DNA from 2 places in the Pseudarthrobacter sp. ATCC 49987 genome. Region 1 is predicted to be linked to the other one. Evidence: riboswitches for the same ligand, from Rfam matches in the RefSeq annotation. Region 1 holds a riboswitch; the other holds the start of a gene.
What was found. A riboswitch is a leader RNA that binds a small molecule or an ion and turns the genes downstream of it on or off. The one in region 1 is predicted to bind cyclic di-AMP.

Region 1 (5,929 bases):
GGGGGGATCCGTCCAGGACATACTTGTGCACCTTGCGGCGCTGCGTGACACGGCCCATTAGGTACTCCTAACCAACATAGCTCCATCATGGCAAGCGCTGGGCCGGGTGGCCAGCGCGCGTTCAAGACCGGGCGTCAGCCCAGCAGTTCACTCCAGTCCACGGGCCCACCGGTGCCGGCAGGCTTCCGGGCGGACCGTTTGGGGGCGGCTTTTTCATTCGTCGCCGCCAGATCCGGCAGGGGCGGCCCCCAGGGAAGGGTGAAAGCGGGCACGGGTTCGCCCAGCTGCACTCCATGCGGCGGGACCACCAGTACGCCGTCGGCTGCGGCCAGCCCGCGCATCATCCCCGGGCCGGTGTGCTGCGCCGGAGAAGCCATGCCGTAGAGAAGCCGGAAGGGCATCAGCCGGGTCCGGCCGGGGTCCGCGTCGATCGTGGAGCCGCACGGCACCTCGGTGACGGGCGGCAGGGGCCGGTGCCCCAGCGCCGCCAGGAGCGGCGCCCCGATGGTTGACAGTGCCATCATGGCTGCAAGCGGGTTGCCCGGCAGCCCGATGATGAACCTGCCGTCCGGCAGTTCCGCCAGCACGGCAGGATGGCCGGGGCGCATGGCGATACCGTCGATCAGCAGGCGCCCGCCGAGCTCGGCCACCGCACGGCGCAGGTGGTCGGTGCCGGACCGGCCCGTGCCGCCGGTGGTGATGACGACGTCGGCGGGCAACAGCTCAGCGGCAGAACGAGAAGAAAGCGGCACCGGGTCGGCAGCCTCCGGGTAGGCGTCCTCGAGGGCGGCGAGCCACTCCTCGTAGCTGTCGCCAATCTTCGTTTCGCCGGCGCAGCTCCCCCCGAGCATTTCCACGACCCCCGCGAGCTGGGGGCCGAAAGTGTCGCGCACCTCCCCCGGCTGCGGGATCCCTGCCGTGACCACCTCGGAGCCGGTGAACACCAGTCGGACCACGGCTTTGCCCAGGACCGGGAGGCTGTCGTGCCCGGCGAGTGCGGCGAGGGCAAGGTGGGCGGGGTTAAGCACGGTGCCGCGCTTGATCAGCACCTCGCCGGCGGCGGCTTCCTGGGCGGCGTTCCGGATGTGCTCGCCGTTCCGCGGCTCGCCGGGCTTGGCGGCGCCGCCGAGCTGCAGGACCGGGAGCCCGTCCTCGTCGGCCGCAATCCTGCCGCTTTCGCTGCGCAGCACGGCCTTCGCTCCGGGAGGCATCAGCCCGCCGGTGACAATCGGGCTTGCCTGGTGCGGGGCCAGCCGCTGGCCGGGCTCCGCGAGGATCCACGGTCCGCTGCCGTTGACGGCCCAGCCGTCCATGGCGGAGGAGGCGTAATGCGGCATGTCCACAAGCGCTTCCACGTCGGCGGCAAGCGTCCGGCCTAAGGCGGCACGAAGGACAACCGGTGCGGCGGGGATGGGAGATGCGCAGTCGAAGGCGAGTTGCCAGGCTTCCGGCCAGGTGTGCGCAAGGTGCCGGTGCGCCTCGGGTTCCGGTTCGCCGGGCGTTGCGGCCGGGCCGTCCTCGGAGCGGCCGGCAACTGCCTCGGCCGGGCCTTCGGCAGGGGCGCCCCCTGCAGGCTCATCCCGTGCGGCAGCCGCGCTGCCGTGAGGGGGTGCAGGTGTCATGCTCCGGGGGCTTCGTTGGCTGCGTAGTCGTTGGCGAGTTTGCGGGCAACGCCCATCGCGGCCCGCATTGCGACGGCATCTGTGGCCTGGCCGGAGCCGGAGGCCAGGCCGGCCGCGAAACCGGCAATGAAGGTCGTCAAAGGAGCAGCCGGTCGCACCACCGAGTGCGCTGCCACCCCGGCCAAGGCCAGGACCTCGTTCACGTCAACCTCGACGCCGTCCAGTTCCAGGGCCTGAAGCAGGGCACGGCACCAGTCTTCCAGTGTTTCATCCTTGCTCTTCACCGTTTGCCTCCAAGGTCGAGTTCAGCTGGGGAGCCCCGGACCGGATGCCTGGATGGTGGCGGCCACGGCCAAGGCTGTCGCGGCCCTGCCCCTCGGGTGGGCCGCTTACCCCTAACGCGGAGGCATCGTCCCAAGTATCCACATCATCCGTGGACCCTCTGGGGACGCTGACTTCGCGCACCTTCAGCGTAGCAAGAAGGGCGAAAACGGAGGCATTCTCCAGCGCGCCGCGCTGCCGGGCCTCGTCGACGCAGTGTTGTAGCGCAGCTGTGCCATATAGGCCCACCAGCGGCTGCCGGCGCCCGTCAGCAGAGACCGCCATCAGCCCGTCCCCCGGCGCGGCACCCGCGGCCGCTTCCCGCAGCGCCTGGACGGCGGCCCCCGCCCGGGGCATATCGACGGCGAGGACAAGGGTGAACGGGGCCGCGCCCGGGTGCCGGGGGTCCCCACGGCGGTGCTGTTCCAGGGCGGACAGCCCGGCGGCAACGGCAGCTGCAGGGCCGGCAAAGGGCGGATCCTCGCGGCAGCTCAGCACCCCTTCCGGCAGGGCCCCCGGGTCGGGCCCGACTACGGCGACGGCCGCCGCGCCGCGGGCGGCCTGCAGCGCGCGTTCCAGGAGGGTGGCGCCGTCGTGCATCAGCCCGGACTTGGGAACGCCTCCCAGCCGGGCGGACCGGCCCCCGGAAAGAATGACAGCATCGAATTCCACCGGCCCAGCCTAGCGTGGTCCGGGCCAGCCGGTCAGGCACCAAAGGCCAGGCAGCGGCGGGCCGCGTCAGGCAGCGGATTCCGGCAGCAGGAACGGGTCCCAGGCCGGCGTCGGCTTCTCCAGCTCCTTGATTTGCCACGTGGTGCCCCTGGGAGGTGCCGGGCTGAAGCTGAGCTTCCATCCCATTTCACCCGGGGTGTGGTCGCCCTTGGCGTTGTTGCACCGCAGGCAGGCAGCGACGAGGTTTTCCCAGGAATCCGCACCGCCCCTGGATTTGGGCTGGACATGATCGATGGTGTGGGCAGCTTTGCCGCAGTACGCGCAACGGTGTCCGTCCCGTCGGAGCACTCCGCGGCGGCTCACCGCCGTCATCGTGTTGTACCGGGGCCTGATGTAGCGATTCAGGAGAATCACCGACGGCCGGCCAAGGACGTCCTGCGGCCCGACGACGGGATCGTCGCCTTCCGCCACGACACTGGCCTTTCCAGTCAGCACAAGGACGAGCGCCCGGCGGAAGGTCACAACCGCCAGCGGCTCATATCCAGCATTCAGAACGAGTGTGCGCATCCGCATACCTCTTCACGGCCGCACCCGCCAGGGGCACGAGGGCCGGCTGCCCTCTGCATGGTCGGGCTATGGATCGACAAAACAAGAGTAAACATGGACATGCCAATTCGCCGAATCTTTTTTGCCTGCCGCGACCCGTGTCGGCTGAAGTTCACGCCCCGGCAACGCAAAGGACCCCCGCCGAATGGCAGGGGTCCTGTGCTTTGATTACTTTGCTACAGCTGCTGTCTTAGCCGCCGACGCGGATGAAGACCGGGCCGGAGCCGACGTTGACAGTCTGCAGGGACGTGGTTCCACCGTTCCAGCCGCCGTGAACGGCCATGCCGTTGCCGACGTATACAGCGATGTGGGCCATGCCGGCGCCACCGTTCTGGTAGTACGCGAGGTCGCCCGGCTGTGCCTCGGCGGCGCTCACGGTGCGGCCGAGGGACAGGTAACCTGCCGGCCAGCCGTGGTAGTTGATGCCCGCAGCAGCCAGAGCGTTCGTGGCGAGTGCGGTGCAGTCCTGGCTGACGCCGATCTGGGCGTAGGCAGCGGCGGCGATCGTGGCGCCCATGCCGCTGGCGACGGCCGGGGCAGCGGTGCCGGCGGCGCCGACCTTGGTGCCGGCGGTCTTGGCGGTGTTCGCCGTGGGAGTCTCCTGGACCTTCACGACAGGCTTCGGGGCCTCGACGACCGGTGCCGGGGAGGTGGTGACGGCCGGCTTCTCGTAGGAGATGGCGATGGTGGAAGCTGCCGAGATGGTCGCCGGGGTGGCCGACTGGACTTCGAGCGTGGAAGCCGAAGTGGATTCGCGCTGGACGTTGGCCTCAGCAGCGTTGGCTGCGATACCGCTGGTCAGGACGAGGCCGGAAGCGGCAGCGATAACTGCGGCCTGACGGCCCATGCCGCCGGCGTTGTCGCCGACAGCCTTGGCAATGACGGCCAGCGAGTTGGTCTTGGTGACCTCGGCGCGGTGCCGTGCGTTTGCACGAGTAGTCATTAAGTTCTCTCTTTCGTGATCCTGGGTCCGCGCTTTTCAGGCGCAGGCTGAGGACGCTCCGGCATCTTGGGGGTACGCCGGATCGCCCCGAAATGGGTTACTTAGCGAAGGGTGTACTGCGAAGACGCGCCAAAAGCGGGAACTGCATGCAGGTGCATGGCCTGCGGGCCGGACTCAGTAGAGATTGAAACGGCGGTGCGGGATCCGTTCCGGGCGCCAGCAAGGGCGGCACGGAAGTTGGATTCCAGCGGGCTCGTAAGAGCCGCGCAAGCGCGGTGACGCGCAGCATTGTGGCGTGAAGACACGAAAGTAGCCTCTCCCAATGCCTGCGAGGTGAGCTGTCGGATTCGGATGGGAGTCACCCGGCCGCGCTGCTTCCTGGGAAGCTTTGCGACTTAACCCCAAGGTCTTCTTGCGAAGACCAAAATTGGTTCCCCCGCCCCTGCCAGACGATGTAATGCGAACGGACCTTGAGCGGTGGCAGAGCTAGGCAATCCACTCAAGAGCGCCAACTTCGGAAAAGTTGGCGTAGGTCAAACGGTACAGCAGTCGGGGCCCAATGTCACATTCGGATCACGGCGTGTCACAAGAATGCGAGAGCTTCCCTTCAGCTTTGTCAGAGCCAACCGGTCGGGTCAACGACTTCGCCGTTGACCATGACCTCGAAGTGCAGGTGGCAGCCCGTAGAGGCGCCGGTGGTGCCGCTGAGCGCCACGACATCGCCGCGGGAGACCTGCTGGCCCACCTTGACGCTGGACGAGGACAAGTGGTTGTAGGTGGTCTCCAGGCCGTTGCCGTGATCGATCACCACCCGGTTTCCGCCACCGTAGGGATGCCATCCCGTGAAGGTCACGGTGCCGCTCGCGGCAGCGTGGACGGCAGTGCCGCACTGGGCCGAGTAGTCCTGGCCGCGGTGGAATTCCCCGGAGCCGCCGGTGATGGGGCTGACGCGGTAGCCGAAGGGCGACGCGGTCTTCATCTGGTCCAGGGGCGGGCCGAGGCTGCCCGAGGAGGCTGCCCGGGTGATGGAGCCGACGGACTGGGCGCCCAGCAACTGCTTGAGCTTTCCGTCCGGGTCACCCTGGGTGGTGATAGCGGTGCGGTTGAAGTCGATCTTGGCGTCGGCGGCGGTGACGTCCGGTTGGACGGCGGCCGAGACGGATCCGGAGGAGGAACCCGTGTTCGTGGCCATCACGGGGCCCGTCGCGGGGACCGTGACGGTGAGGACCAGACCCGTGGCGGCCAGCGCAATGCCGGCCTTTTGACCAACGCCGCTGGCGGCGGCAAAGTCTGTTACCTGACGGAACGGGCTGCGGCGGCCTCTTCGTTCATCGCGGTGCGCGTCACGGGGGCGGTCTGCCATGACGGCGACGGCCGGACGCGGCTCCGGTGCGGGACCGGACGCGCGACGTCGGCCCCTGGCGGTCTGGGTGGTCAAGAACGATTCCTCTCTGGAGAAGCCTGCGGAGTTAGCTGTCGGATTCGGGTCAGAGAGATCAAAGACCCGGTCCGCCGTAGCAAGCATCCAGGCGCAGGGGCATCCAGGGGAGTCCCTCGGTCCAGTGTGCTTGCCGCTGACGGACTTCACCCCAAGGCTGTTGAACAGCCAGAAGTGGTTCCCCCGCCTCTGCCAGAAGGTGATTCGGCGACTGATCCGCTGGCAGAGTTCGGCTTCGGATCAGATAACGCTTTGGTATCGGTACTAGTGATCAACTATAGGCGATTAAGCCGTCCAGAGATAAATCCGTTATCGGCCCTGTGCACA
Region 2 (5,929 bases), 200 kb from region 1:
GTCAAAGTAGTCGGCAGGCTCGGTGTGGACCGCGGAGAAATCACCCTGCTGGAGGAACAGGTGCTGCACACGCTCGCAGAGGCCGCAGCCCCGCTGGACCCGCGGCAGCTCAAGGAGGAACTCGGCGAATCCGTGCGGAACCTCGGCGAGGAAGGCAAGAAGAAGGGCGCCACCACCACGCTGCCCACGGCCCTCGGCATCCTGCAGGCGCAGGGCCGGATCCGCCGGGTACCGGCCAGCGGGCGCCTGGACCAGCAGCGCTACGCCTACGAACTCTGGAACCTGCCCCCGAGCCCGCTCGACGACGACGGCGCCCGCACTGAGCTGATCCGCCGCTACCTGGACTGGACCGGAGGGGCCACCTTCAAACAGTCGCAGTGGTTCACGGCTTTCACCGTGGCCCAGAGCAAGGCGGCGCTGGCCGCGGCCGGCGCGGTGGAGGTTCCCACCGCCGCCGGGGAGACGCTGTGGATGCTGCCCGACGACGTCGAACGGCTCGCCGCGTTTGAAGAGCCGGCCGACGAGCAGATCCAACTGCTTGCGGGCACGGACTCGCTCACGCTGTTGCGGCGCAACGCCGCCGAACTGCTGGCCGACGAGGACCAGCACACGACGGCCCTGGGTTCGCTCGCGCTGCAGGCGGACCTCCCGGACCATCCCATCTTCGACCGGGGCCGGATCATCGGGCTGTGGCAGTACGATCCCGGCAGGGAACGCATCGTACCCTGGGTGTTCCACGCGCCCACGGCCGCTGTGACGCGGCGGATCGCCGAAGTGGAGGACTGGATCCGCGAGGACCTGGGCGACTTCCGCGCCTTCAGCCTCGATTCACCGGCCACCCGGCAGAAGAGGATCGACGGTCTGGCGGCCGCCGCATCAGGCTCCGCCGCCGGCAGGTAAGGCTCAGGGGGGCGCAGATGCGGGGAGTGATGGCCCAAGCTCAGGCGCCGCGGTGCCCGGCGAAGAAGTCCCGCAGCAACGCGGCGCACTCCGGTTCCCGGACCCCGCCATACACTTCCACCCAGTGGTTGAGCCGGCGCTCGCGGAGGATATCGAACACGGACCCGGCGGCCCCGGCCTTCTCGTCCCATGCCCCGAAAACCACCCGGGGAATCCGGGCCAGCACCACGGCGCCGGCGCACATGGCGCAGGGCTCCAACGTCACCACCAGCGTGCAGTCCGCCAGCCGCCAGCCGTCACCGGCGCTCCCGCCCCGGGAGCTGAGTTCCTGCAGCCGGGCGGCGGCCGCACGGATGGCCACCATCTCCGCGTGCGCCGTCGGGTCGCCGAGTGCCTCGCGTTCGTTGCGCCCGCTGCCGAGCACCGTACCGTCGGGGCCGATGACGACGGCGCCGATCGGCACGTCCTCGGTGGCCAGGGCGGCGCGCGCCTCGGCGAGGGCAAGGCCCATCCATTCGGCATGGCGGGGCTCGGGGGAAGTCATGGCTCAATGATAGTTTCGACAGTAAGCACGCTGTGCAGCCCGGCTGCCCGGCAACCACACCGGCACCAACATTCGGGAGAAACCGTGAACACCGGGACAGAGAGCTGGCTGACGCAGCGCTGGGGCAAATGGGTGGTGCCCTACGCGGCGCTGTGGGCCACAATGCTCATCGGCGGCGTGGTGGTGCTGGTCCTGGCGCTGCTAAGTGCCGAGGTCTATGACAACGTCGTGGACGACGCCGGCCTGGCGAACCTGGACAAGCCCACCCTCGGGATGATGGAGCAGCTCCGCAGCCCCGGCCTGGATGCGTTTGTCACGGGCTTCACCAACATCGGCGGCGGGATCGGGATGCCCATCCTGGCCAGTATCCTCACGGCGTGGCTCATCTGGGCCAGCCGGACCTGGCGGCCGCTGATCCTGATCGGCGGCGCTGCCGCCGTCTCCGTGACCGCGACGTCCGTGGGCAAGAAGCTGATCGGGCGCACCCGCCCGGACCACGCCGACGCCGTCCCGCCCTACGAAACCTCGCCGTCGTTCCCGAGCGGCCACACGCTCAACACGACGGTGGTGATCGGACTGGTGGTGTACCTCGCCTGCCTGCAAATTAAACGCACGCTGGCCCGGGTCAGCCTGATAGCGGCGGGGGCGGTGTTCATCTTCGCGATGGGCATGAGCCGGGTCTATCTGGGCCACCACTGGATGACCGATGTGATCATCGGCTGGGTGCTGGGACTGGCCTGGGTCGGGATAGTGATCCTGGCCCACCGGCTCTTCCATGTCCTGCGGCACCGGGAACAGGCCGGACCCGCACCGACTTTCGACAACGAGGCCCACCTGCGCGACGGCGCCGCCGGCAGCGGCGCTCCGGGGGAGACGAACGACGTCGGGACCCGCGGTCCCACGGGCGGGCCCCCTGCCGCCGGGTGATAGTTTTGACCCATGCGCACTCTCGTTGTGGACCACCCGCTGGTCGCCCATAAGCTCACCGTCCTGCGGGACAAGAACACCCCGTCACCGGTCTTCCGCCAGCTCACCGAGGAACTCGTCACGCTCCTGGCGTACGAGGCCACCCGGGAAGTCCGCACCGAACCGGTGACCATCGAGACACCGGTCAGCACCACCATTGGCACGGCTTTCACCAAGCCCACCCCGCTGGTGGTCCCCATCCTGCGCGCCGGACTCGGCATGCTTGAGGGCATGACCAAGCTGGTCCCCACGGCCGAGGTCGGATTCCTGGGCATGGCCCGCGATGAAGAGACCCTGGGCATCATCACGTATGCCGAACGCCTCCCCGAGGACCTCACGGACCGGCAGATCTTCGTCCTGGACCCCATGCTCGCCACCGGCGGCACGCTGCGCGAGGCCATCAAGTTCCTCTTCAAGCGCGGCGCCTCCGACGTCACCTGCATCTGCCTTCTGGCCGCCCCGGAAGGCCTGGCGAAGCTGGAAGAGGAGCTTGCCGACGCCAACGTGACGATCGTGCTCGCCTCGATCGACGAGAAGCTCAACGAGAAGTCCTACATCGTCCCGGGCCTGGGCGACGCCGGCGACCGCCTCTACGGCGTGGCCGGCTAGCCCCTACCGGAAAATAGCACCCGGGGCTAGCCTGAGCCGCATGGACTGGAAACTTGAACTTGTCTTTGTTCCCGTGTCTGATGTGGACCGTGCCAAGGATTTCTACGTCAACAAGGTCGGCTTCAACGCCGACTACGACGAACGGCCCATGGACGGCATCCGCTTCGTCCAGCTGACCCCGCCGGGCTCAGGCTGCTCCATTGCCATCGGCGAGGGGCTCAACGACGCTCCGCCGGGAACGGCCCCCAGCCTGCAGCTTGTGGTCAGCGATATCCAGGCCGCGCACAAACAGCTTAAGGACAACGGCGTGGACGTCAGCGACGTCGACGTCCAGGACTGGGGGCACTTCGTCCACTTTGCCGACCCGGACGGCAACAAATGGGCGGTGCAGTACATCCCCAACCGTCCCGGCGGTTAGCCGCTCTGCGACACCGTTTTCGCGGACTGCGGCAGGCAGAAGCGAGGCCCCGGATCCAGTGGATCCGGGGCCTCGCGTCCGGCCGGGGCTGAGGCCCGCGGTGCCGGTTGTTTAGTACCAGTTGTGCGCGTAGTGGAAGTTCAGGGCGCCGCACGGGGAGCCGTAGCGGTCCTTGACGTACGTCAGGCCCCAGTTGATCTGGGTCCGGTAGTTGGTGCGGTAATCGGCGCCCGCGCTGGCCATCTTCTCGGCCGGCAGGGACTGGACCACACCGTAGGCGCCGCTGCTCGGGTTGGTGGCAGTCGTCTTCCAGTCCGACTCCTTGGTCCAGAGTTTCATCAGGCACTGCATCTCGTTGGCGGCCCAGCCATGGGAGCCCAGCTGGCTCGCCGCGTACGCCTGTGCGCCGGCAGGATCGTCGACGGCAACAGGAGCGGGTGCCGGGGCGGGCGCGGGGGCCGGGGCAGCCGCCGGGGCCGGTGCTTCGGCGGGCTTCACCTCGGTGGACTGGGCCGCGATGCCGCCGGTGGGGACAGGGGTCTGGTTCGCCACCCGGACACGTTCAAAATCGAGGTGCGTCAGGGGGGCCGCCGTGACGGTTGATTCCGTGGAGTTGCCGGCGTTGGCAGTGCGGGCGGCTGTCTCGGACGCCTGGCCGGCGGCTCCGACTCCCACTAGCACTGCACAAGCGGCAGCAACAACGGCCGCCCGGCGGCCGGTGGAGCCTGCATTGGTGGCAAAGCGGGACAGGGCCGAAGCGGGCTTGGCCGGCTCAGCGCGGTGGCGGGATGGCTTCGAGCGGGTCGGTGCAGCGCCGTCAGGGCGCGCTTGTGCCTTGAATTCAGTCATGATCGCCTCTCAACGCCTGCGGAGTTAGCTGTCGGGTTCGGATGAGGTCATCCGGCCGCACGGAATCTCACGTGTCGGCTTCACCCCAAGGGCGCAATGTGCAGAAATGCCCGGGAACTCTGGGTTCCCCGCCTCTGCCTGGTCCAGCGGAATCCGGGAGGCGGCAGAGCTTGGCGTGCATCCGGATATGCGGCCCTAGTGATGGCCGCACCCTAAAAACGGTACAGGACTCGGACTGCTGAGTCACATTTTGGTAACAGGGATCACGACGACGGCGTGGCCGCTTGCTCCCGGGCCTGTCCGGCGGGGGCCTCTCCCCGGCCCGCCGGAGGGGTAGCCGGCAGGCGCACCGTGAACTCGGTCCGGCCGGGCGCCGAGGCCACGCTGACCGTCCCACCGTGGGCCTCCACAATCGACTGCACGATGGACAATCCCAGCCCGCTGGTTCCCTCTGCCGACGCGGCGGAAGCCGTTGGGGCCATCCCGACGGCAGCGGCCGCCGGGGGGCCGGGGAGCGTCCTGGGCGGGTGAATCGGATGGCGGGGAAGGGGCCGCCGGCCGGGTGCCGGCGTCGTACCGGTCACGGGATTCTTCCGGGACGCGTCAGCGCGCGTGAACCGCGCAAACACGCGGTCCACGAACTCGGGGGAGATCCCGGGGCCGTTGTCCGTCACGGTCATCACGGCGCTCCCGTCCGGCGCGCGCTTCACGCCGGTCACCACCATGGTGCCGGGGCCGGTGTGCTTGCGCGCGTTGGAGAGCAGGTTGGCCAGCACCTGGTGCAGCTGGGTCGCGTCCCCGCGGACCACCACCGGCTCTTCCGGGAGTTCCAGATGCCAGACCCGGTCCGGGGCCATGACCTTCTCGTCGCTGACCGTCTCGATGGCCAGCTGGGTGAGGTCGACCTCGGTGAGCTTGAGGGGCTGGCCCTCGTCCAGCCGGGCAAGCAGGAGCAGGTCCTCCACCAGGGTGGTCATCCGTTCGGACTGGCTCTGCACCCGGGCGAGGGACTTTGCGCCGTCGGGGGTGAAGTGTTCGGTCATCCGCATCAGCTCGGTGTAGCCGCGGATGGCTGTCAGGGGTGTGCGCAGCTCGTGCGAGGCGTCCGCGACGAACTGGCGGACCTTCGTCTCGCTCTTCTGCCGGGCTTCGAGTGCGTTGGAGACGTTGTCCAGCATCAGGTTCAAGGCATGGCCGACACTGCCCACCTCGGTGCCGGGATGAGCCGCGGCGGCGGGCACCCGCATGGCGAGTCCCACTTCTCCGGCGTCGAGCGGGAGGCGGGAGACCTGTGTGGCCACCTCGGAGAGCTGATCAAGCGGCTTCATGGTGCGGCGGATCAGCGCCGTCCCGGCAAGGCCGATCACGACGAGGCCGCCAGCGGACACGAGCACCATCGTCCAGACCAATGAAGCCAGCGTGTTCTGTTTCTCGGCGAGCGGCAGGCCGGTGACGATCACATCGCCGTCCGGGGTCTCGGCGGCCACCAGCCGGTAGGCTCCGGCGGACAGGGTCCGGTTCACGGGCTCGCTCCGGGCGGCGAGCTTGAGGAGAACTTCGTCGTCCTCGTCGGTGAGCGACTTCCGGGTGGCGTCCTCGGCGAGGAAGCCGGCGCTGCGGACGGAGTCGTCCACGATCCTGGC

Region 2: another riboswitch for cyclic di-AMP. It lies ahead of GXK59_RS14755 (hypothetical protein); the one in region 1 lies ahead of GXK59_RS13885 (NlpC/P60 family protein).

The regions. Positions count from the first base shown of each region.
Region 1 covers NZ_JAABNS010000001.1:3,004,181-3,010,109, forward strand. Annotated here, with positions in the region: gene fdhD (formate dehydrogenase accessory sulfurtransferase FdhD) at 1-58, opposite strand, end outside; gene GXK59_RS13865 (molybdopterin molybdotransferase MoeA) at 135-1,622, opposite strand; gene GXK59_RS13870 (DUF6457 domain-containing protein) at 1,619-1,906, opposite strand; gene mobA (molybdenum cofactor guanylyltransferase) at 1,890-2,615, opposite strand; gene GXK59_RS13880 (HNH endonuclease) at 2,682-3,182, opposite strand; gene GXK59_RS13885 (NlpC/P60 family protein) at 3,412-4,164, opposite strand; cyclic di-AMP (ydaO/yuaA leader) riboswitch at 4,474-4,643, opposite strand; gene GXK59_RS13890 (M23 family metallopeptidase) at 4,781-5,602, opposite strand; cyclic di-AMP (ydaO/yuaA leader) riboswitch at 5,607-5,822, opposite strand.
Region 2 covers NZ_JAABNS010000001.1:3,199,846-3,205,774, reverse strand. Annotated here, with positions in the region: gene GXK59_RS14780 (DNA glycosylase AlkZ-like family protein) at 1-900, shown strand, start outside; gene GXK59_RS14775 (nucleoside deaminase) at 941-1,444, opposite strand; gene GXK59_RS14770 (phosphatase PAP2 family protein) at 1,529-2,371, shown strand; gene upp (uracil phosphoribosyltransferase) at 2,384-3,019, shown strand; gene GXK59_RS14760 (glyoxalase superfamily protein) at 3,060-3,437, shown strand; gene GXK59_RS14755 (hypothetical protein) at 3,549-4,286, opposite strand; cyclic di-AMP (ydaO/yuaA leader) riboswitch at 4,285-4,445, opposite strand; gene GXK59_RS14750 (HAMP domain-containing sensor histidine kinase) at 4,550-5,929, opposite strand, start outside.